Regions from separate parts of the Pseudoalteromonas sp. 1_2015MBL_MicDiv genome, predicted to be linked through region 1. Evidence: predicted binding sites of a transcription regulator. Region 1 holds the regulator's gene; each other region holds the start of a gene.
What was found. Region 1 encodes ArgR, which controls arginine synthesis, uptake and breakdown. Its sites were predicted from a motif close to ANTGAATANNTATTCANT; they were not measured.
Positions count from the first base shown of each region.

Region 2: argC (N-acetyl-gamma-glutamyl-phosphate reductase) is a predicted target of ArgR. The motif match lies at 3,752-3,769, and genes of this name have one in related genera.
Region 3: gltB (glutamate synthase large subunit) is a predicted target of ArgR. The motif match lies at 1,527-1,544, and genes of this name have one in related genera.

Region 1 covers NZ_CP012737.1:3,385,228-3,392,798, reverse strand. The annotation lists gene AOR04_RS15260 (ABC transporter permease) at 1-436, shown strand, start outside; gene AOR04_RS15255 (ABC transporter ATP-binding protein) at 437-1,486, shown strand; gene AOR04_RS15250 (Dyp-type peroxidase) at 1,535-2,434, shown strand; gene argR (transcriptional regulator ArgR) at 2,448-2,915, opposite strand; gene mdh (malate dehydrogenase) at 3,141-4,073, shown strand; gene ispB (octaprenyl diphosphate synthase) at 4,158-5,129, opposite strand; gene rplU (50S ribosomal protein L21) at 5,552-5,863, shown strand; gene rpmA (50S ribosomal protein L27) at 5,880-6,137, shown strand; gene cgtA (Obg family GTPase CgtA) at 6,279-7,436, shown strand; gene folA (type 3 dihydrofolate reductase) at 7,509-7,571, shown strand, end outside.
Region 2 covers NZ_CP012737.1:887,554-895,124, reverse strand. The annotation lists gene AOR04_RS03910 (argininosuccinate synthase) at 1-889, opposite strand, end outside; gene AOR04_RS03905 (ornithine carbamoyltransferase) at 886-1,818, opposite strand; gene argB (acetylglutamate kinase) at 1,826-2,593, opposite strand; gene argC (N-acetyl-gamma-glutamyl-phosphate reductase) at 2,594-3,604, opposite strand; gene argE (acetylornithine deacetylase) at 3,826-4,980, shown strand; gene panP (pyridoxal-dependent aspartate 1-decarboxylase PanP) at 5,258-6,883, opposite strand; gene AOR04_RS03880 (bifunctional diguanylate cyclase/phosphodiesterase) at 7,158-7,571, shown strand, end outside.
Region 3 covers NZ_CP012737.1:1,500,004-1,507,574, forward strand. The annotation lists gene AOR04_RS06895 (efflux RND transporter periplasmic adaptor subunit) at 1-949, opposite strand, end outside; gene gltB (glutamate synthase large subunit) at 1,646-6,103, shown strand; gene AOR04_RS06905 (FAD-dependent oxidoreductase) at 6,113-7,528, shown strand.

The sequences.
Region 1 (7,571 bases):
GCTCGAACCATATAATTTAGATATAGGTTTACTGCTTACAGGCAGTATTCTTACTATTATTATTGCTTACATTGTTAGGTTTTATGCCATCGCACACGGAGCGATAGAATCGAGTTTTTTACGCATTAGCCCATCACTCGATATGGCAAGTCAATCAATGGGTAAAAGCCAAGGGCAAACATTGCGTTTAATACATCTACCTTTATTACGCCGTGGACTACTTACGGCGGCATTACTGGTGTTTATTGAGTGCATGAAAGAGCTACCTGCGGCGTTATTGCTCAGACCGTTTAATTTTGAAAGCTTAGCAACTCATGTATTTCAGTATGTGAGTGACGAGCAGTTAGAGCTTGCTTCAATTTCGGCATTATTTATTGTTATTGTCGGGTTTATTCCTTTGTATCTTATTAATCGTTCTATGGAGCAACGTAGTTAAATGAGTAGTTTAATTTTACAAGGCGTGAGCTATCACTATAACGGCACAAAGGTTATTCACGATTTAGATTTAACAGTGGGCAAAGATGAAATTGTTTGTCTGCTCGGTGCAAGTGGTTGCGGTAAAACAACCACATTAAAAGCCATTGCAGGTTTAATTGAAGCCAAGCAAGGGTCTATTTTTATAGACGGTAAATTAGTGCGTAATGAGCAATCATTTGTCTCACCTGAGCATCGTAACATCGGCATGATGTTTCAAGACTATGCATTGTTTCCGCATTTAACGGTGGCAAATAATATCGCATTTGGGCTTAGTAAAATGAGTAAAGCCCAAAAGCAGCAACGCGTTGATGAGATGCTTAAGCTTGTTCATTTAATTGGCTGTGCCGATAGATTTCCTCATCAGTTATCGGGTGGTCAGCAGCAACGCGTAGCGATTGCTCGCGCATTAGCTTATAAACCTAGTTTGTTATTGCTTGATGAGCCTTTTTCAAACATTGATACACAAGTACGCTTTGAACTAATCGCCGATATACGTCGAATTATTAAGGCAACACAAGTCTCTGCTGTATTTGTTACGCACTCAAAAGAAGAGGCATTTGCCTTTTCCGATACACTTGCCATTATGCATCGCGGTAAAATTGCGCAACAAGGCACGCCAGAACAGCTTTTTGCAGCTCCAAGCTCAAAGGAGGTTGCAGAGTTTCTGGGTCAAGGCATATACTTAGAGGCAGAAGTATTAACGACAACTGAATATAATACACCGTTTGGCTTAGTTAAATCATATATTGGACATGAGCATAGAGCGAGTGTAGGGAAAATATATGTTCGTCCTCACCAGATTGAATTGGTAAGTGATTATCTATGTGACAGACACTGTGAACGAGCTACAATATTAAGTAGTCGCTTTATTGGTTCAGCGTATGTTTACACAGTCGTTATTGCTGAGCAAGAAGTTGAAGTTGCTGCACAATATGACCAATCATTTGAAAAAAATGAGCAGGTTATAATAAAAATAAAACCTCACACGGTGAACTTTTTCGAATCATAATTAATTTGTTATTCGCTGTGTTTTTATCTATAAAACTAAGGAATAACAATGGCGCAAGCGCAATCAGGGATTTGTGCTGAAGCAAACTTACACGGTTTGCACTTATTTTTTAATGTGTTTGATGGTCAAGATGAATCGTTACGCGTAAAACTAAAGCAAGTAAGCGCTATTGAAGAAGAATTTAGCGATCAGTTTTCAGAGTCAATGCTCTCTTGTATGGTCGCTATTGGTGCGCAATATTGGCCACATATCCTTCCTGAGTACATTCCAAGCGAATTACAGAGCTTTCCTAATATAAATCACAGCGATCACCAAATGAGCGTGCAACCGTGTGATTTGTTTGTGCAAATTCGCTCTGACCGTGAAGACGTTAACCATTTATTTGCCCTGCAAGTATTAAAGTTATTTGCTCCTGATGTAGAGCTGGTAGAGCAGGTTCGTAATTTTCGGTTTTTAGATGGACGAGACTTTAATGGCTTTATTTATGGTGGCGATTCTGCTCATGGTAGAAAAAAGCGTGCGACGGCACTAATAAATAAACCGGGTAGCTTTGAAGATCAAGGAAGTTATATTCATGTACAACGTTATAAGCATGACTTAACTGTGTGGCAGCATTTATCATTAAGTGAGCAAGAGCAAATAATGGGTCGTACGCGCCTTGATAACACACTAATTACCCCCGCGATCGAAACCAGCCATGCTTCGCGTAGTGAGCTAAAAGATGAAGACGGGCAACCGCTACTATTAAATCAAAGCATGCCTTATGGCGATGTGTATGAGCAGGGAATGTTATCAATTACATGCGCATGTAAAGGAACCGCGTTCGAAAAAATACTTAAAAGCCGTTTAGGCGAAGGTGATTGTTACGACCACTGGCTTGATTTTACTCAAGCCGATATGGGTTCTGCTTTTTTTGCACCTTCGGTCGGATTTTTAAAACAGATTTAATTACGATTAATAATCAAACCGTATCAAATAAAATGCGAACGCGTTCAAGTGTCACGTCTATTTCAGATATTTTAGCCGGGGCGATAAAAATAGTGTCATCGCCGGCAATAGTTCCTAGTACGCCATCTGCTTTACCTAATGAATCTAATAAACGAGCAATAAGCTGAGCCGCACCTGGGCTGGTACGAATGATGATCATCATTTCGTTGTGCATAATGTCGATTACTAATTGGCGTAATGGGCTTTTAGCCGTAGGTACACCCATTTCAGCAGGTAAGCAGTAAACCATTTCTTGCTTGGCATTACGTGTGCGTACAGCGCCAAACTTACTTAACATGCGTGATACTTTACTTTGGCTTATATTGTCAAAGCCTTGCTCTTTTAACGCATCAACTATTTCGCCTTGAGAGCCAAAGTTTTCTTCTTTTAAAAGCGATTTAAATGCTTTTACCAGTGCTTCTTGTTTATCTTGTGGTTGCATAGTCTTTATTCATTTTTGTTATTTATGCTGCAAATTCTACACAATAATGAATAATTATGCAGCAGTTGTTTAGTTAACTTGCCAGTTTGATGCGTTAAATCACAAAAGTTTACGACTATGGTCGAAAATATACTTGAAATAGACAGGATAAATTTGTTTTTAGTCGCTAATTTCATTATCTTAAGGGCCACAAATATTTCCTACCTCAAATGACGGAGAATTCCAATGAAAGTTGCTGTATTAGGTGCTGCAGGCGGTATCGGCCAAGCGTTGTCTTTATTATTAAAAACAGGCTTACCAGCTGGCTCTGAATTATCACTTTATGATGTTGCACCAGTAGTACCAGGTGTTGCGGTTGACCTTTCTCACATCCCAACAGATGTTAAAGTTGCAGGCTTTGGCGCAGACGATTTAAATAAAGCGCTTGAAGGTTCTGACATCGTTCTTATCCCAGCGGGTATGCCACGTAAACCAGGTATGGATCGTGCTGATTTATTCAATGTAAATGCTGGCATCATCAAAACGTTAGCAGAAGGCATTGTTGCCAGCTGTCCTAAAGCGTTAGTAGGTATTATTACTAACCCAGTAAACGGCACAGTTCCAATTGTTGCTGAAGTATTCAAAAAAGCAGGTACTTACGACGCTAAACGCGTATTCGGTATTACTACGCTTGACGTTATTCGTTCAGAAGCATTTGTTGCTGAACTTAAAGGCGTAGACGTAGCAACTGTAAAAGTACCAGTAATTGGTGGTCACTCAGGCACAACGATTCTGCCTCTACTTTCTCAAGTTGAAGGTGTTTCTTTCACAGATGAAGAAGTTGCTGCACTTACTCCACGTATTCAAAATGCGGGTACTGAAGTTGTAAATGCTAAAGCAGGCGGTGGTTCAGCTACGCTATCTATGGGTGCTGCTGCAGCGCGTTTTTGTATGTCTTTAGTTAAAGGCCTACAAGGTGAAGAAGTTGTAGATTACGCTTACGTTGCTGTTGAAAATGGCGATGCAGAGTACTTTGCACATCCAGTACGTTTAGGTAAAAACGGCGTAGAAGAAATTCTTTCTTACGGCGAACTAAGCGCATTTGAAACAAAAGCAAAAAATGACATGCTTGAAACATTGAAAAAAGACATCAAAGAAGGTGTTGATTTCATGGCGTAATAGCCGGTTTAAGCAACAAAAAAGCCTGCATTTGCAGGCTTTTTATTGCTCAGAATTAATGTCACACTGTGTAACTAGTTAAAACTAGTGGTCGCGGTCAACCGCAATACGGGCAAGGCTTATAAGTGCTTGCTTATAGTCAGACTCAGCTAAAAAGTCTAAACAGGCAATGGCTTTTTCGGCCTCAAGCTCTGCTTTTTGCATTGTAAACTCAAGCGCATTAGTTTGTTTTAGTGCAGTTAAAATTTCTTCTAAATGCTCCATACCATTACTGTACTCTATTGCATCACGAATAAGTTGCGTTTGCTGCTCGCTACCATGTTGCATAGCATAAATAAGCGGAAGGGTTGGTTTGCCTTCAGCTAAATCATCGCCAATGTTTTTACCTAGCTGCTCAGCATCCGCATTGTAATCGAGTACATCATCCACTAACTGAAACGCGGTGCCTAAATGCATACCGTATAAGTTTAATGCGTCGAGTGTCGCTTGGTCTTGCTCAGTAATAATGGCAGCAAGGCCTGTAGCTGCTTCAAATAATTTAGCCGTTTTAGAGTAAATAACCTGCATATAGCTGGCTTCAGTCGTATCTGGGTCATTGCAGTTCATCAGCTGCAATACTTCACCTTCAGCAATAATGTTTGTTGCATCGGCAAGTACTTGCATAACCTGCATTTTTCCAAGGCCAACCATAAGCTGAAATGAGCGAGTATAAATAAAGTCACCAACCAATACGCTAGCAGCATTACCAAATTCAGCATTTGCAGTAGGCGTGCCACGTCGTAAGTTTGATTCATCTACAACATCATCATGCAATAGCGTTGCTGTATGGATAAACTCAACAATTGTTGCAAGTGTTATGTGATCTTTACCCTGATAACCGAGCGCCTTGGCTGCTAAAATTGCGAGCATTGGACGAACACGTTTGCCGCCACTGCTAACTATATATAAACCAAGCTGATTAACTAACGCCACATCTGAGCGCATTTGCGCATGTATAAGTTGATTGACGTCATTCATATCGCTTTCGATTAACGCCTGGATAGCTTTTATATCCATTGATCTCCGAGCCAATTTTTATGTGTGAACGGCGCAGATTGTACAACAAAAAATGCACTAGCTCGATATTTTGTGACGATTGATTGAAAAAACACTATTAAAGTACTGAATAAGAGCTTAATTGGTTGAGATAACTGATTAATAGATAACCAATATGCAATATGAGTCGCGCTTAGATATTATACAGCGAGAGCTCTATTTAAGCGCATTAACTTATTTCGCTTAACAGCTAAAAAGCACTTGGCAAAAGGGTCAATTAATATAAACTGGGGGAAATATTGAATTACTCTCAATGCAGCTACTTTTTATTCATTTTAATTACAAAATAGGCTTGCTAGTTATTTCGCGTTAGCGTAAACTTCGCGCCCTATCGAAGAATATTTTAGTTGCACCGATTTGAGGGTGCACAGACGGAGTTAATTATGTACGCGGTTTTCCAAAGTGGTGGTAAACAGCATCGTGTGACTGAAGGTCAAACGATTCGTCTTGAAAAATTAGACGTTGAAACTGGTGCGGCAGTAGAATTTGATTCAGTACTTTTAGTTGCTGATGGTGAGAAAATCGAGATCGGTGTACCGTTCGTAAACGGTGGCAAGATAACAGCTGAGGTTGTTTCACATGGTCGCGGTGAGAAGATTAAGGTTGTTAAATTTAGACGCCGTAAGCATTCTCGTAAGCAAATGGGCCATCGTCAATGGTTCACTGAAGTTAAAATCACTAGCATTAGCGCTTAATTAGAGGTACTTAGAAATGGCACATAAAAAAGCAGCTGGTAGTACTCGTAACGGTCGCGATTCAGAAAGCAAACGCTTAGGTGTTAAGCGTTTTGGTGGCGAATCAGTTCTAGCGGGTAGCATCATTGTTCGTCAGCGTGGAACTCGTTTCCACCCTGGTACAAACGTAGGTATCGGTAAAGACCACACTATCTTCGCAAAAGCAGATGGTAAAGTTCAGTTTGAACAGAAAGGTCCTTTAAACCGTAAATACGTAACTATCGTAACTGAGTAATCAGTAAGGTAGTTAAAAAACCCCGCCTTTGCGGGGTTTTTTGTTTTAAGAAAAAAATATATACCCAAGCCAAGCCTGCAATCAGCTTGGCTTCGGTATATAATAGTTAAATTAACAAGCCAATCCCTAAAGTGAGTAATCATGAAGTTTGTAGATGAAGTAGAAATTCGCGCAGAAGCTGGAGACGGTGGCAGCGGCATCGTGTCTTTCCGTCGTGAAAAATATGTTCCAGATGGTGGACCAGACGGCGGTGACGGTGGAGACGGTGGTAGTGTTTATCTACAAGCTGATGAAAACTTAAATACCCTCATTGATTATCAGTTTGAGCGTTTCCATAGAGCTGAACGTGGTACTAACGGTCGTAGCCGTAACTGTACAGGCCGAAAAGCCGATGACTTATTTGTTATGGTGCCTGTAGGCACTCGCATCATGGATGTTGATACCCAAGAGGGACTTGGTGATTTAACGCAACATGGTCAACGTATTTTGGTTGCAAAAGGTGGTTTCCACGGCTTGGGGAATGCACGTTTTAAATCAAGTACTAACCGAGCACCTCGTCAAAAAACCTTGGGTACTGAAGGCGAAGTACGTAATTTAAAATTAGAGTTGCTACTATTAGCGGATGTAGGCTTACTAGGGCTTCCTAACGCAGGTAAATCTACGTTTATCCGTAGTGTATCAGCAGCAAGGCCTAAAGTAGCTGATTACCCGTTTACAACGCTTATTCCTAATTTGGGTGTAGTGCGTCCAGAAGCGAATAAATCATTTGTAATAGCTGACATACCAGGCTTAATTGAAGGTGCATCTGATGGTGCAGGCTTAGGCATCCGCTTCTTGAAGCATTTAGAGCGTTGTCGTGTGTTATTACACATTATCGATGTAATGCCGGTAGATGGTTCAAACCCTGTTGATAATGCATTCTCGATTATTAACGAGTTACATCAATACAGCCCTAAATTAGCTGAGAAGCCACGTTGGTTAGTTTTTAATAAAATAGATTTATTACCAGAGGACGAAGCAAAAGCGTTATGTGAAGCTATTGCAGAAGAACTGGGCGAAACTGAAAATATTTATCACATTTCAGCGATTAATAAACTCAATACTCAACCTTTAATTCACAACATAATGACACTACTCGATAGCATGCCTAAAGAGAAGTTTGTACAGGTTGAAGATGAAGAGATTGAATTCAAGTGGGATACCTATCATGAAAAAGCCACTAAAGGTAAGGGCAATGATGATGATTGGGACGACTGGGATGAAGATGATTACGACGTAGAAGTTGTCTACGAGCGCTAATTAAATAGAATTTATAAAAAGGAGCTTATGCTCCTTTTTCTTTGTTTAAAAATAAAGTACTAGGTATTTAATATGATAATTTCAATGATTGCAGCAATGGCAAATAACCGTGTAATTGGCCTAGATAATAAAATG
Region 2 (7,571 bases), 1.5 Mb from region 1:
TATCAAGCACTAGCTCGTCAATTGCTTGAAGTGCTGCCATGATAACTGTACCGCCGGGCGTTTCGTAGCAACCGCGTGACTTCATGCCTACCAAACGGTTTTCTACAATATCAACACGACCAACACCATGAGGTGATGCAATATCGTTTAATTTAACTAAACAGTCATATGGTTTAAGTTCTTCGCCATTTACAGCAACCACTTCGCCTTCAACAACTTTTAAAGTTACGAGTTCTGATTTATCTGGTGCTTGCTCTGGAGAATTAGTCCATGTCCATACTTGCTCAGTTGGTTGACACCATGGGTCTTCAAGCTCGCCACCTTCGTGTGAAATATGCCATGCGTTAGCATCACGGCTGTAAATTTTTGTCGCTGATGCTGAGCACGGAATGTCACGCTCCGCCAAGTAATCAAGTAATGACTCACGGCTCGATAAGTCCCACTCACGCCATGGCGCAATTACTTTTAAATCAGGTGCGAGTGCTGCAAAGCATGATTCAAAACGAACTTGGTCATTACCTTTACCAGTACAACCATGAGAAAGTGCATCGGCACCTACTTTACGCGCTATTTCAACTTGCGCTTTAGCTATAATTGGGCGCGCCATAGAGGTACCTAATAAATAAGTGCCTTCATAAATTGAGCCCGTTTTAAGTGTTGGGTAAATGTAATCACTTACCATTTCATCTTTTAAGTCAACTACATAACATTCAGATGCACCAGAGGCAATTGCTTTAGCTTCTACGCCTTCAAGTTCTTCTGCGCCTTGACCTACATCTGCAACAAACGCGATTACTTCACAGCCGTAGTTTTCTTTTAACCATGGCACGATAGCCGACGTATCAAGACCACCTGAATAGGCTAAAACGACTTTTTTAATTGAACTCATAGGTGTTCCTTAACAAAATTTGGATTTAATAATGTAACTAGCAGAGCATTTTGCGCGTGCATACGATTCTCTGCTTGTTGAATAATTTTAGATGCTGGACCATCCATTACCTCTGAGGTAATTTCAAATTCACGGTGCGCCGGTTGGCAGTGTAATACCGTCGTAGCACCGGTTTGATCTAGCAATGCCTGATTTAGCTGATATGGCATATACTTGGCTTTAACTTGCTCAATTGGTGTTGTATTACCCATTGATACCCAAGTATCTGCGTAAACAACATTTGCGCCAACAGCAGCTTCAACGCGATCACTCACCATAACTGATGCACCGTTCATTGCTGCAATCTGCTCTGCTTTTTTAAGTATTTGTGAATCTGGTGAGCACCCTTTTGGTGTTACAGCTACAAAATCTGTACCTAGTGTAGCTGCTAACAACATCAATGAATGAGTTACGTTATTACCTTCACCTAAGTAAGCAACTTTAAGCTCACTTACATCGCCATGTACTTCTTGAAGCGTTAAAAAATCAGCGAGTGCTTGGCACGGATGGTACAAATCACACAAACTATTAACCACCGGTACCGATGAATATTCACCTAATGTAGTTAACGTACTGTGTTGATTAACACGCGCTACAATCCCGTCAGCCCATGTTGAAATATTAAGAGCGAAATCTTTAATTGATTCGCGTGCACCCATAGCGCCATTTTGCTGATCTAAATAAACCGCGTGACCGCCCAGGCGATTAATACCTATATCAAATGATAAACGCGTACGTAAACTTTGTTTTTCAAATAACGTTACAACCGATTTACCAGCTAATACTTGGCTGTATTTCTCTGGTTTTACTTTAATGTCTTGCGCTAACTTTAATAAATTAAGTGCGCCTTCTTGGTCTAATTCTAAACCGGTTAAAAAATTCTTAAACATAATAAACCTATGGTGTAATTTTAGTTCCGACATGCTTGCCTTCAAGCAAGTCAGTTAAATTTTCTGGCTTTTGCCAGCTGGAAATATACACACCGCGTCGTAAATGTTGGGCAGCGTGAAGGCTGGTCTTAACTTTGACCTCCATCCCGCCCACAATTACTCCTTCATCTATTAAAGTATCAATGTGTTTTGTGTCAAGTTGATGTAAGGGCTGCTTATTTGCGTCAAGCACCGCTTCTACATCAGTCATAAAAATAAGTTCTGCGTTTAAATTACTAGCAATAGCCGCTGCAGCTTCATCAGCATTTACGTTATACCAAAGGCCTTGCTCATCAAAACCGATAGAGCTAACGATCGGTAGCCTGCCAATTTCAAGTAAATCGTTAATAATAGAATCATCGTTACTTGTGCATTTACCTACTAAACAAAGTGCTTTTAACTTTTGAGTAGCAGTAACACCCGCTTCATACAAACTTAACCCAACCGGTTTATGCCCTGCACTAATAGCCTGAGTCATTAATTGTTTATTGGCACAACCTGCTAGTGCACCTACGATGTAAGGCATTTGCTCTGCAGGGCTGATACGCAAACCTTGGTGCTTAGCACTGGCAAAACCAGCTTCTTTTAGCCAAGTATCAACAAGTGCACCGCCACCGTGTACAATTACAAACTGAGCATTTTGTTGCTCATTAAGTACATCAAACAATGCTTTTGCTGCATTTTCTGTATTAAGTACTGCACCACCGAGCTTAATTACCCACGTTTTTTTACTCATTTAAAACGCTCCTTTTAAACCAGTGGTATGATCTAAATTCATAGAAATATTAATACACTGCAAAGCTTGTCCAGCAGCGCCTTTTAATAAGTTATCAATAGCAGACATCACAATTAACTGCGTACCTTGTTGCTGCCAGCCAATATCAACAAATGGCTGCTTAGCTACACCTTTAATTGACGGTATTTTATCGCCTAATAAACGAATTAATGGCTCGCTCGCAAGTACTTGATAAGCCGATGCAACGTTTTCCTTGGTAACGCCTGGCTTAAGCTGTACATAAATAGTTTCTAAAATACCACGTGGAAAATTACCTAGATGCGGTGTAAATAACACTTTGTGGCCAAGGTGTTGTTCAATTTCAGGGCCGTGGCGATGGTTAAACAAACCATAAGGTGCAAGCGACACTTCACAAAAATGCGTTCCTACACTGGCTTTACGCCCTGCGCCTGTAACGCCCGAAACCGCATTAATAATAATACTTTCGCTGCTCAATAAGCCTGCTTGCTTAAGCGGTTTTAGCGCATTAAGCGCTGCTGTTGGGTAACAACCTGCAACAGCAATTAGCTTTGCATTAGCGATAGCATCATGGTTCCACTCAGCTAGACCGTAAGCCGCTTCATTTAAAAGCTCTGGATATTGATGCTCAAAACCATAATATGTAACGTAATCATCATTGCTTGCAAGGCGATAGCCACCAGATAAATCAAATACCTTTTTACCCATTGCTAAAAAACGCGGTGCTAAATCAACACTCACTTTATGGTCTGTACATAAGCACACATAGTAAGCACTAGTTTGAATGTCATCAAAAGCTGATTCACCAAGAGGGAGTAATGGTAAGTCGAGCAAGCCTAGATGTTCAGGATATAAATCACTTAGCAATTTATTTTTATCTAAGCTACCTTCTGATACATAACAACCCGCTAAAGTTAAGTTTGGGTGTTTAGCAACTAAACTTGCTAACTCTGCGCCGCTGTAACCGCTTGCGCCAATAATCACTACATTCATTTGTTACTCGTTATCTTAAAATTAGTTGTTACTTGTCTATCTTGTTCGCTTAAACTAGCCTTGGCGCTAATTTAGCCTTTTATTAATGAATTTTGATTATCGTCGCATTGTTTCCATAACGTTACTTTAATATATTTATGCTTAAAAAGTGAATTGATATTCATCATAAATACTTTTATATTGTTATGCAATTAAATTGAATACTTATTTTGGATTTTTTTATGCCTTTGCCATCGTTTATTTCTATGTATCAACAATTGATTGCAGCTCCGTCTATCAGTGCAATTGAAGATAGTCAGTGTATGAGTAATAAAAGCGTAATTGAACTACTTGCGAGGTGGTGCGAAACACTTGGCTTTACATGTGAAATCATTGAATTAGAAGGAGGTAAAGGTCGCTATAACTTATTAGCTAAACGTGGCAAAGGAGATGGTGGATTAATGCTCGCGGGCCACACCGATACTGTCCCGTTTGATGATAGTCGCTGGAATCATAATCCGTTTAAACTTACCGAACTCGACAATAAATTATATGGGCTCGGTAGCATTGATATGAAAGGTTTTTTTGCGTTTGTATTACAAGCAATTAGTGAACTTGATGAAAAGCAGCAAACCCAGCCTATCTTAATACTCGCCACTGCCGACGAAGAAACCACAATGGCAGGTGCGCAGCAAATATGTAAGCACCCAAATTTAAAACCTGCGCGATGTATAATTGGTGAACCTACTGATATGACACCGGTATTTACACATAAAGGACATATGAGTACAGCGATTAGAGTAATTGGACGCTCAGGTCATAGCTCTGATCCCGAACGTGGTCTCAACGCCATAGAAATCATGCATAAAGTGACTTCAAAATTATTGTTCTTAAAAGAGCAGTTAAAGCATAAGTATTCATTAAGCCACTTTGAAATACCTTACCCAACATTAAATTTTGGTAATATTCATGGCGGCGACAACGCTAACCGAATTTGTGCTTGCTGCGAAATGCATATAGATATGCGCCCATTACCAGGTTTGAGTGTAAAAGAGTTACAAGCATTAATACTTGATGCAACGAAAGAGATAAATCAACAATACCCCAATGCGGTCAGCGTAATTGATTTACACGAGCCAATACCAGCCTTTACTGGCAACACCGACAGTGCTTTAGTGATATTAGCTGAAAAAATAGCAGGGCAAAAAGCAATAGCTGTTAATTACTGTACTGAAGCACCTTTTATTCAGCAATTAGGGTGTGAAACAATCGTTATGGGGCCGGGCTCAATAAATCAAGCCCATCAGCCTGATGAGTTTTTAGCAATGGAAAAAATAAAACCGTCACAAAAAATTATCAGTAACATTATTAAAGCCAGTTGTTTTAATATCAATTAACTTAATTAAGTGCCCTATTTTGAGGTAAAAAAATCTTATCGATGACAACAGAAAATAATTATTTAGAGCAACTAGATACAAAATTTTTTGCCTAGTTCTAGCGTAATTTCCTTAACGTTAAATAGACCCTATACTTAAGCAGATTGGTATTACTCCTGTGTTCATACAGTTGTAAATAAGAAATTAGCGTTAGGTTTAATCCCTCAAGTTTATTAAGTAACCAAGTAAAAAAAAGACGCAATTAAGCGTCTTCTTGTTTTAAATTACACCCTATTAGCTACATATACTTACTGAGGTACTTTTTAAATACAGGATCTGTTTTAGCTAGTTCTTTTTGCTCGGCTAAAATATCTTTTAAAATAGCGCCTGATGTAAGTGGGTTTGCAAGGACCACTCTAAATACAACAGTAGGTTGATTATCGTATTTAGATGGCGTTAGGCGTGTACGTGATACAAACGAGCGACCAGACTCCCGCTGACGCTTTTGCATACTCGCAGTAAAACGATTAAGTGATGCAAAAATGTCTAAACGTGTTGTTGCATCAGCATCTTTTATTGCCTGCTTAATCTGTTTAGGTACATAACGATACGTTAGTAAACACAGCTCAGGCTCTGAAATAAGTTCGAAATCTTCATCTGCTTTAATTAAACCAGCAAAATAATGTGCTTTTTTTATACTACGATCGATTAACATCTCGTAGCCTTTACGACCAATAACACGTAAGCAAGCATGTACTAACATCGCCATACCTGGGCGACTACCTTCAAGCGAGTGACTACCTAAGTCTTTTGAACCTTTACGTAATATATACTCAGCATGGTGCTCTATTGCATCAGTTGCAGCGGGGTCTTTAAATAAAACTAAACCAGCGCCCATGGGTACATACATTTGTTTATGTGCATCAATGGTAATTGAATCTGCTCGCTCAATTCCTTTTAGTAAAGGACGATGCGTGTTTGATAAAAGCGTCGCTCCTCCCCATGCAGCATCTACATGAAAATGGCAGTTAATATCTTGTGCCAAATCGGCCATTTCGTCCAGTGGGTCAATATTCCCGGTTTCGGTTGTACCCGCCACCCCAATAATGGCCATTACTTTAATGCCTTGCGCTTCAAGCTCACGTGCTTTTTCGCGCATCGCTATTACATCGACTTTATTATTTTCGCAAGTTTTAATACCAATTAGGTTATCGCGACCAATGCCGAGTAAATCAACCGATTTACCTAATGAATAATGTCCACGTTCTGATATTAATACAGCTAAACCTTTATAGCCATAATGCAGCATACCGGCAATTAAGCCTTGTGCGCCTATACCTCTAAAATCGCCATCCGGTTTTAATAAACGGTTTCGCGCAATCCAAAGCGCAGTAATATTAGCAACCGTACCACCAGAGCAAAATGCACCTAATGAGGTTTTAGCACTGTGCATCCATTTAGAATAAAATGAGTCTTCTTGCCCATAAGCTAGATGATGCATCATCCCAAGTACTTGACGTTCAAGAGGCGTAAACGCTTTAGATGTTTCTATTTTTACTAGATTTTGATTTAGCCCTACCATCAGTTTTGACAGCGGTAATAAAAAATGCGGCAAAGCAGAAGTCATGTGACCAATAAAGCTAGGCGCAGCTGTATGCACAGAATGCGCAACAAGTTGCTCCATAATGTCTTGGGCATAAGCAGATACAAACGTTGGATCTTCTGGGATCACTGCCGATTGAAAGTCTTTTTCTATTTCATGTAATGGTTTTTCAATTGCCGCAATATTTTCGTTTAAGAAACCTGCTAAATTACTCGAAATTTCAAGCTCGATTTTGCTTAAAGTTGAGTCTGGCGCTTCAGGTACAGTAAATATACGCTTAAGGCTTTCTTTAGAGGCGACGGCACAACGCTTTTGATCCATCTCAATACCTAGTGTGTGTGTAGCTAAAACACGTGTTTGTCTATGAAACACGCCAAACTAAGACGTTATTTTAAGTAACAGTGTTTTTAATTAATTGCGCTAACTTTACTGCAATATAACTAAAATGTCTCGCTTAAAGCCATAAAAGCAGACAAAGACATGACAAAAAAGTGATAATTTAATTAATATTTAAGCCTTGCCAATAAATAAGAATTAATTATTGGGCATTTATATATTTTGCGTATAATAAAAAAATAACAAAAAAGGGACGCACATGCTAAAAGGAAGAGTAAGGGTAAGTTGGTTAATGGCGGGTTTTAGCCTATTTTTAATCAGTTTACTTACCTACGTTTATTATACTTACCAAACAACACGCGCAGATATAATGCACTCTGTTGATACGCGCTTACTTAACGCAGCCACCAGTGTTAAGCATATACTCGGCGATACATACCTAAATAAAGTTAATCAGGGAAAAACGATTAGTTTTTCTGATTATCAAAAAAAGAGTAAGCAACTTTCTGACTTTGCCCAAGCACTCAACATTGCTTATGTATACGCGATGGTACTTCAAGATAACAAAGTCTACTTTAGTGCATCGAGTTATACAAAAGAAGACCAAAGCAATGGCAAAGTAACCCAGTTTTTAGATCTTTACCCTGAAGCCACTAAGGCGAACATTAGTGCT
Region 3 (7,571 bases), 1.9 Mb from region 1:
CACGATTATTAACTTCTGGTGATATGGCGGATAAATTCCCCATCACTGTTTCATTGCCTAACTTAAGCTCTACTTCCATACCGAGTCCTAATTCGTTGGCGTAACTTTCAGGTACTTGAAGTTCCGCTTCGAAATTACTTAAGTCGACGAGTGTCATAAGAGGTTGGCTTTGCGTCACTGCGGCTTTTTGTTGCACAAGTAGGTTACCCACGATCCCAGTAACGGTAGCTTTAATAGATAGGTTGCTTACTTTTCTGATTAAATCATCAACAATAAGTTGCTGGCGGGTTACATCACTTTTAGCTGCTTGTAGTTCAAAGGCGAGCGTGTCTTTTGCAAGTAATACCTCTTGTTGTGCATGCTTATATGTGAGCTTTGCACGTGATAAATCATCAACTGCTTTTTCAAGATCAATTTGGCTAATTAAGTGCTTTTGTATTGATAACTGCGCCCGGCGATTTTCGCGCTCAGCGGCGTTAAGCTCAACTTGTGCCATATCAAGTGTTTTATTTAAAGTGAGTGTTTGGCGTCTTGCTTGCAAATGCTGCCTTTGCTGCTCGCCTTGTAGTCGTTTAAGTACAGACTCCTGTTGCTTTAATTCGTTAGTTAACTCAGGGCTTTGCAGCAGAGCAAGTATGCCCCCTTGCTTTACTGTATCGCCAGCCTTTACTTTTAAATCTATAAAACCACGTTCTGGGCTGTATATTTTAGGAGCATTAGCAGCAACAATTTTACCACTGGCGGCAATGTCTCGAATGAGCGCTTTAACGTGTACTTTGGCAACCTGTATTTTTGAGCGGCTAATAGAGCTTTTAGCGCTATGACTTGTTAAAAAAATATAAGCAATTGTAGAGACTGCAATGAAAATAACCGCAGTGATGATCGCGTATTTTTTATAGTTTATAGGTGCCTTTACTTGTACGTCTTGTGCGCTGGTATCTTTCATCATTAGGCTCTCCTACACGGCTTTTATATATTTTTCACACAGTAGAAAAAAAACTGCGGTGCAAATAGCGACAATAGGAGATATCAAAAATAAACTAAGCATAAACATAATTATTCCACTTAACGAATGTGTATAGCTCTATACGATTAGCATGCCAAAGCGTAACTTACTGTAATTAGATGATTAAATTTATTTTATGTGTTTTTTATATGTCCGCGGACATAAAAGTGTCCGCAGTGGACGCATTAGTAAATAAAAATTCACTATTAAGAGATTAAAAATGCCACAAATATTAATAACTATACTAATGACCAGTAAAAAGCAGAGAGGTTAAGCCTCAAAATTACGGAAATAACACAAAACTATCTAAATGTTAACTAACTTTATCGGTGTATGTTGAATATTTATTCACTGAATGAGGGCTTTACGTTTACGTAAGCTGTAGCTTTTGACTTGGTTGTTTTTACAAAATGTTAAACTTGACACCAGTGTCATGAAAAAATAACGCCTAATATACGACTAAATGTTAAAAATAATGATGAAAAAGAAATCTTGCTATGAAGTGAGAAATATTCAAGAATGTGAATATGTATTCAAAATGCTATTGACTCTATTTACGATAGAGGCTAGTTTTGTCCGTCTGTTAGCAAATCGTCGAGCAGTTCATCCACGCTAACAGTGCAGCAAGGGGAGGGGTCTATGTTATACGACTCAAAATTAGAAAAAGAAAATTGTGGCTTTGGCTTAATAGCCCAAGTTAATGGTCAAGCTAGTCATAGGCTTATTCGTACTGCTATTACGGGGCTTGATCGCATGCAGCACCGTGGCGGTATATCTGCCGATGGTAAAACAGGCGATGGCTGTGGTTTATTATTACAAAAACCAGATAGCTTTTTTCGTGCTATTGCGGCTGAGAACAATTGGCACTTAGGTAAAAATTATGCCGTAGGTATGATTTTTTTAAATTCAGACCCTGTTTTAGCACAAGCTGCAAAAAAAATACTTAGCGAAGAATTAGAAAAAGAAACGCTAAATATTTTAGGTTGGCGCGTAGTGCCAACCGACCCATCAATGTTAGGTCCTATAGCAGTACAACAATTACCTGGGTTTGAACAAATTTTTGTTAGTGCGCCAGAAGGTTGGCGCTCTAAAGATTTAGAGCGGCGCTTATATGTAGCGCGTCGTCGCGCTGAAAAGCGTATTGTTGATGATGAAGCTTTTTATATTGCAAGCTTATCTGGATTAGTTACTATCTATAAAGGCCTTATGATGCCTGCAGATTTACCTAACTTTTACCTAGATTTAGCTGATATTCGTATGACCAGTGCGATTTGTGTTTTCCATCAGCGCTTTTCTACTAATACTCAACCGCGTTGGCCTCTTGCTCAACCTTTTCGTTATTTAGCACACAATGGTGAAATTAATACCATTGAAGGTAACCGCCAATGGGCACGTGCGCGTTCTTATAAGTTTGCGTCACCACTTATTCCTGATTTACAAACAGCGGCACCGTTTGTAAACGAAACTGGTTCTGATTCATCAAGCTTAGATAATATGCTTGAACTGTTTTTAGCTGGCGGCATGGATTTATTCCGTGCGATGCGTATGCTCGTTCCACCTGCATGGCAAAAAAACCGTGCAATGGACGATGATCTACGTGCATTTTACGACTTTAACTCTATGCATATGGAACCATGGGATGGTCCGGCAGGTATTGTAATGTCGGATGGTCGTTTTGCGGCGTGTAACCTTGACCGTAATGGACTCCGCCCAGCACGTTATGTAATTACACAAGATGGCTTTATTACGCTTGCATCAGAAGTGGGTATTTGGGATTACACTGCTGATGAAGTAGTTGAGAAAGGTCGTGTTGGTCCAGGTGAATTATTAGTTATTGATACTAAGCTTGGCAAAATTTGGCACTCGGATGAAATCGATCAAGATTTAAAATCTCGCCATCCTTACAAGTCATGGCTTGAAGAAAACGTTAAACGTTTAGTTCCATTTGAAGAACTTACTGAGCAAGATGCCGGTAATCGTTCTTTTGATAATGAAACGCTAGCTAAATATCAAAAAATGTTTGGTTATACCAACGAAGAGCTTGATAGCGTTATTCGTGTAATGGGTGAAAACGGCCAAGAAGCAACAGGCTCAATGGGTGATGACACGCCATTTGCTGTGCTTAGTGAAGGGCATCGTTCACTTTATGATTACTTCCGCCAAAAATTTGCGCAAGTAACAAACCCACCTATCGATCCACTGCGTGAAAATCATGTAATGTCACTTGCGACATGTATTGGTAGTGAGCAAAATGTATTTAACGAAACAACAGGCCACGCTAAGCGCCTACAGTTTGATACGCCAATTTTAATGTACGCAGACATGCAGCAATTATTAAATGCTGATGAAGCACATTACAGCTACTGTAAAATTGATATTACGTATACAGTTGAAGAAGGATTGGAAAAAGCAGTATCGCGAATTTGTGATATTGCGCAGAAAAAAGCAGCATCGGGCTGTATTATGCTTGTTCTAACAGACCGCAACTTTGATGAAACGAATTTACCTATTCCAGCAGCTATGGCTGTGGGCGCGGTGCAAAATCGTCTTGTTGATAATAATCTTCGTTGTGAATCGAACATCATTATTGAAACTGGTAGTGTGCGCGATGCACACCAATTTGCAGTTTTATTAGGTTTTGGTGCAACTGCCATTTATCCATACCTTGCGTATGAATCGTTAGTTGCAATGAGCGACAATAAAATTATTGATAAGTCGTATTGCGAAGTAACGCTTGCTTATCGTAAAGCCATTAACAAGGGCTTATATAAAATCATGTCTAAAATGGGCATAAGTACGGTTGCGTCATATCGTTGCTCAATGTTGTTTGAAGCGGTTGGTTTATCTGATGCTATTGTACAAATGTGTTTTAAAGGAGTGGCAAGTCGTATACAGGGTGCCTGTTTTACCGATTTTGATGACGATCAACAGAGCCTACATAAACTTGCTTTAAGTAAACGTAAATTATTAAGCCACGGCGGTTTGTTTAAGTATGTTCATGGTGGCGAATATCATGCTTATAATCCGGATGTAATCCAAACCCTACAAAAAGCAGTTCGTTCTGGTGAATACAGCGATTACAGTGAGTATGCAAAACTCGTTAATAATCGTCCGATTGCTACGCTACGTGACATGCTTTCGCTTAGATTGCCGGAAACCGGCATTAGCATTGATGATGTCGAGCCTGCAGAAAATCTTTATAAACGATTTGATTCGGCCGCAATGAGTATTGGTGCTTTATCGCCAGAAGCGCATGAGGCGCTAGCAATTGCGATGAACCGCTTGGGTGGGTGTTCAAACTCGGGTGAAGGCGGCGAAGATAAGCTGCGTTACGGTACCGAAAAAAATTCACGTATTAAGCAAGTCGCTTCAGGTCGATTTGGCGTAACGCCGCATTACTTACGCAGTGCTGACGTTATTCAAATTAAAGTAGCGCAAGGTGCAAAACCAGGTGAAGGCGGGCAATTACCAGGTGAAAAAGTAACCCCATATATTGCTAAACTTCGTTATTCGGTGCCAGGTGTTACGTTAATTTCGCCACCACCACATCACGATATTTACTCAATTGAAGATTTAGCACAGCTAATTTTCGATTTAAAACAAGTAAACCCTAAAGCACTTATTTCTGTAAAACTGGTTTCAGAACCTGGCGTAGGAACCATTGCGACAGGTGTTGCTAAAGCCTATGCCGATTTAATTACTATTTCTGGCTATGATGGCGGTACAGGTGCAAGCCCACTTACTTCAGTTAAATATGCCGGTAGCCCATGGGAGCTAGGCCTTGCTGAAACACAGCAAGCACTTGTTGAAAATGGCCTTCGTCATCGCATTCGCCTGCAAACAGATGGTGGCTTAAAAACAGGTTTAGATATTATTAAAGCAGCAATTCTAGGTGCTGAAAGCTTTGGCTTTGGTACTGGCCCAATGGTTGCCCTTGGTTGTAAATACTTGCGTATTTGCCACTTAAATAACTGTGCGACCGGTGTTGCAACACAAGACGAAACACTTCGCCAAAAGCATTATCACGGCCTACCAGAAATGGCGATGAACTACTTTAAGTTTATAGCGCAAGAAGCCCGTGAAATTATGGCAAGCTTGGGTGTTGTAAACTTAACTGACTTAATTGGTCGTTTAGATTTACTTGAAGCAATTGAAGGCAAAACAGCAAAACAGAAGAAAATTGATTTATCTTCTGTAGTTGCTCAGCCTAATAACCCAACTGGTGAAACACTTTATTGTAGTGCGCCTAATAGCTCACATTATTTAGGAAAGCTTAATGAAAGCCTACTTGCTAAGGCGCAAGAAGCAATTGACGCTTCAAGCGGTATTTCGCTAGTAAGTCGTATTTGTAATACAGACAGATCGGTTGGTGCAATGCTTTCTGGCTATATTGCAGATAAATATGGCAACCAAGGTATGGCTGCGGATCCAGTCGTAATTGAATTACACGGTACTGCGGGTCAATCATTTGGCGTGTGGAATGCAGGTGGCCTTGAAATGACATTGGTTGGCGATGCTAACGATTACGTAGGGAAGGGCATGGCTGGTGGCAAGCTAGTTATTCGTCCACCACTTGGCTCGTCGTTCGAAAGTCATAAAGCTACAATTGCAGGCAACACATGCTTATACGGTGCGACAGGCGGTAAATTGTTTGCAGCTGGATGTGCCGGAGAGCGTTTTGCAGTTCGTAACTCAGGTGTACAAGCCGTTGTTGAAGGCGTAGGTGATAACGGTTGTGAATACATGACTGGCGGCGTTGTATGTGTACTGGGCAACGTAGGCGTTAACTTTGGTGCAGGTATGACAGGTGGTTTCGCTTATATTTTAGATGAGCGAAATGATTTTGAAAAGCGCATTAATCCCGAGCTAGTAGAAGTGGTTACACTTGAAGAATTAACATCGCATCAAGAACATTTACGCGGCTTAATTGCTGAGCATTTAGAGCTTACGGGTTCATGCAGAGCAGAAAGTATTCTAGCTAACTTTGAATTGTACTTACCTATGTTCAAATTAGTAAAACCAATATCAAGCGACGTAAAAAGTTTACTCGGGCATCGCGCTCGCAGTAGTGCCGAACTACGTGTTCAGGCGCAATAAGGGGGCAGTATGAGCGAAAATGTATATCAATTTATAGACGTGCAGCGTGTAGACCCACGCAAAAAACCAATCTCGTCACGTAAAAAATCTTTCGTAGAAATTTACGAGCCCTTTTCAGAAAATCAGGTTAACTCACAAGCTGACCGTTGTTTAGATTGTGGTAACCCATACTGTGAGTGGAAATGTCCTGTACATAACTACATTCCACAATGGTTAAAGTTAATACGTACGGGCCGTATAATAGAGGCTGCTGAGCTTTCTCATCGTACCAATAGTTTACCAGAAGTGTGTGGCCGCGTTTGTCCACAAGACCGCTTGTGTGAGGGCTCGTGTACGCTCGATGAAGAGTTTGGTGCGGTAACAATTGGTAATATTGAAAAGTACATTACTGATGAGGCATTTAAAATGGGCTGGAAGCCTGATATGTCTTATGTAACATGGACCGACAAAAAAGTAGCCATTATTGGTGCTGGCCCTGCAGGTTTAGGATGTGCTGATATTTTAGTACGAAATGGCGTTAAGCCAGTGGTGTTTGATCGCCATCCAGAAATAGGTGGACTACTCACGTTTGGTATTCCTTCTTTTAAACTTGAAAAATCAGTAATGCAAAAGCGCCGTGAAATATTCACTGAAATGGGCGTAGAGTTTAAGTTAAATGTTGAGGTAGGTGTTGATATTACGCTTGATCAAATTTTAGCTGATTACGACGCCGTATTTTTAGGGGTGGGTACGTATCAGAGTATGCGTGCAGGTCTTGAAAATGAAGATGCACCAGGCGTTCATGATGCACTCCCATTTTTGATTGGTAATACAAATCGTGTAATGGGCTACGACGAGACAAAACAACCGTGTATTGATATGGCTAACCAAAAAGTAGTTGTACTTGGCGGTGGTGATACAGCCATGGATTGTGTGCGTACGTCTATTCGTCAAAATGCTGCAAAAGTAACGTGTGCTTATCGTCGTGATAAAGAAAATATGCCGGGTTCTAAACGTGAAGTTAAAAACGCGAAAGAAGAAGGTGTCATCTTTACGTATAACGTTCAGCCTAAAGGCATTGTTCTGAACGATAAAGGTAAAGTAACCGGCGTTAAAATGGTTAAAACTAAATTAGGCGAACCTGACGCAAAAGGCAGAAGCCGTGCTGAAGAAGTACCTGGTTCAGAACATGTTATTGAAGCAGACCAAGTTATTATGGCGTTTGGTTTCCAACCACACAAAATGGATTGGTTAGAAAAATACGATGTAGAAATAAACCACTGGGGTGGCATTAATGCTCCAGAACAAGGTGAGTTTACACATCAAACTACTAACCCTAAAATATTTGCTGGTGGCGACATTGTACGTGGTTCAGATTTAGTGGTAACTGCTATTTTTGAAGGACGTAATGCCGCAGAAGGTATTATGGACTATCTTAAAGTATAACTATTTTTTGGTTACTTTAAATATACGTTAAAGCAAGCTTTCG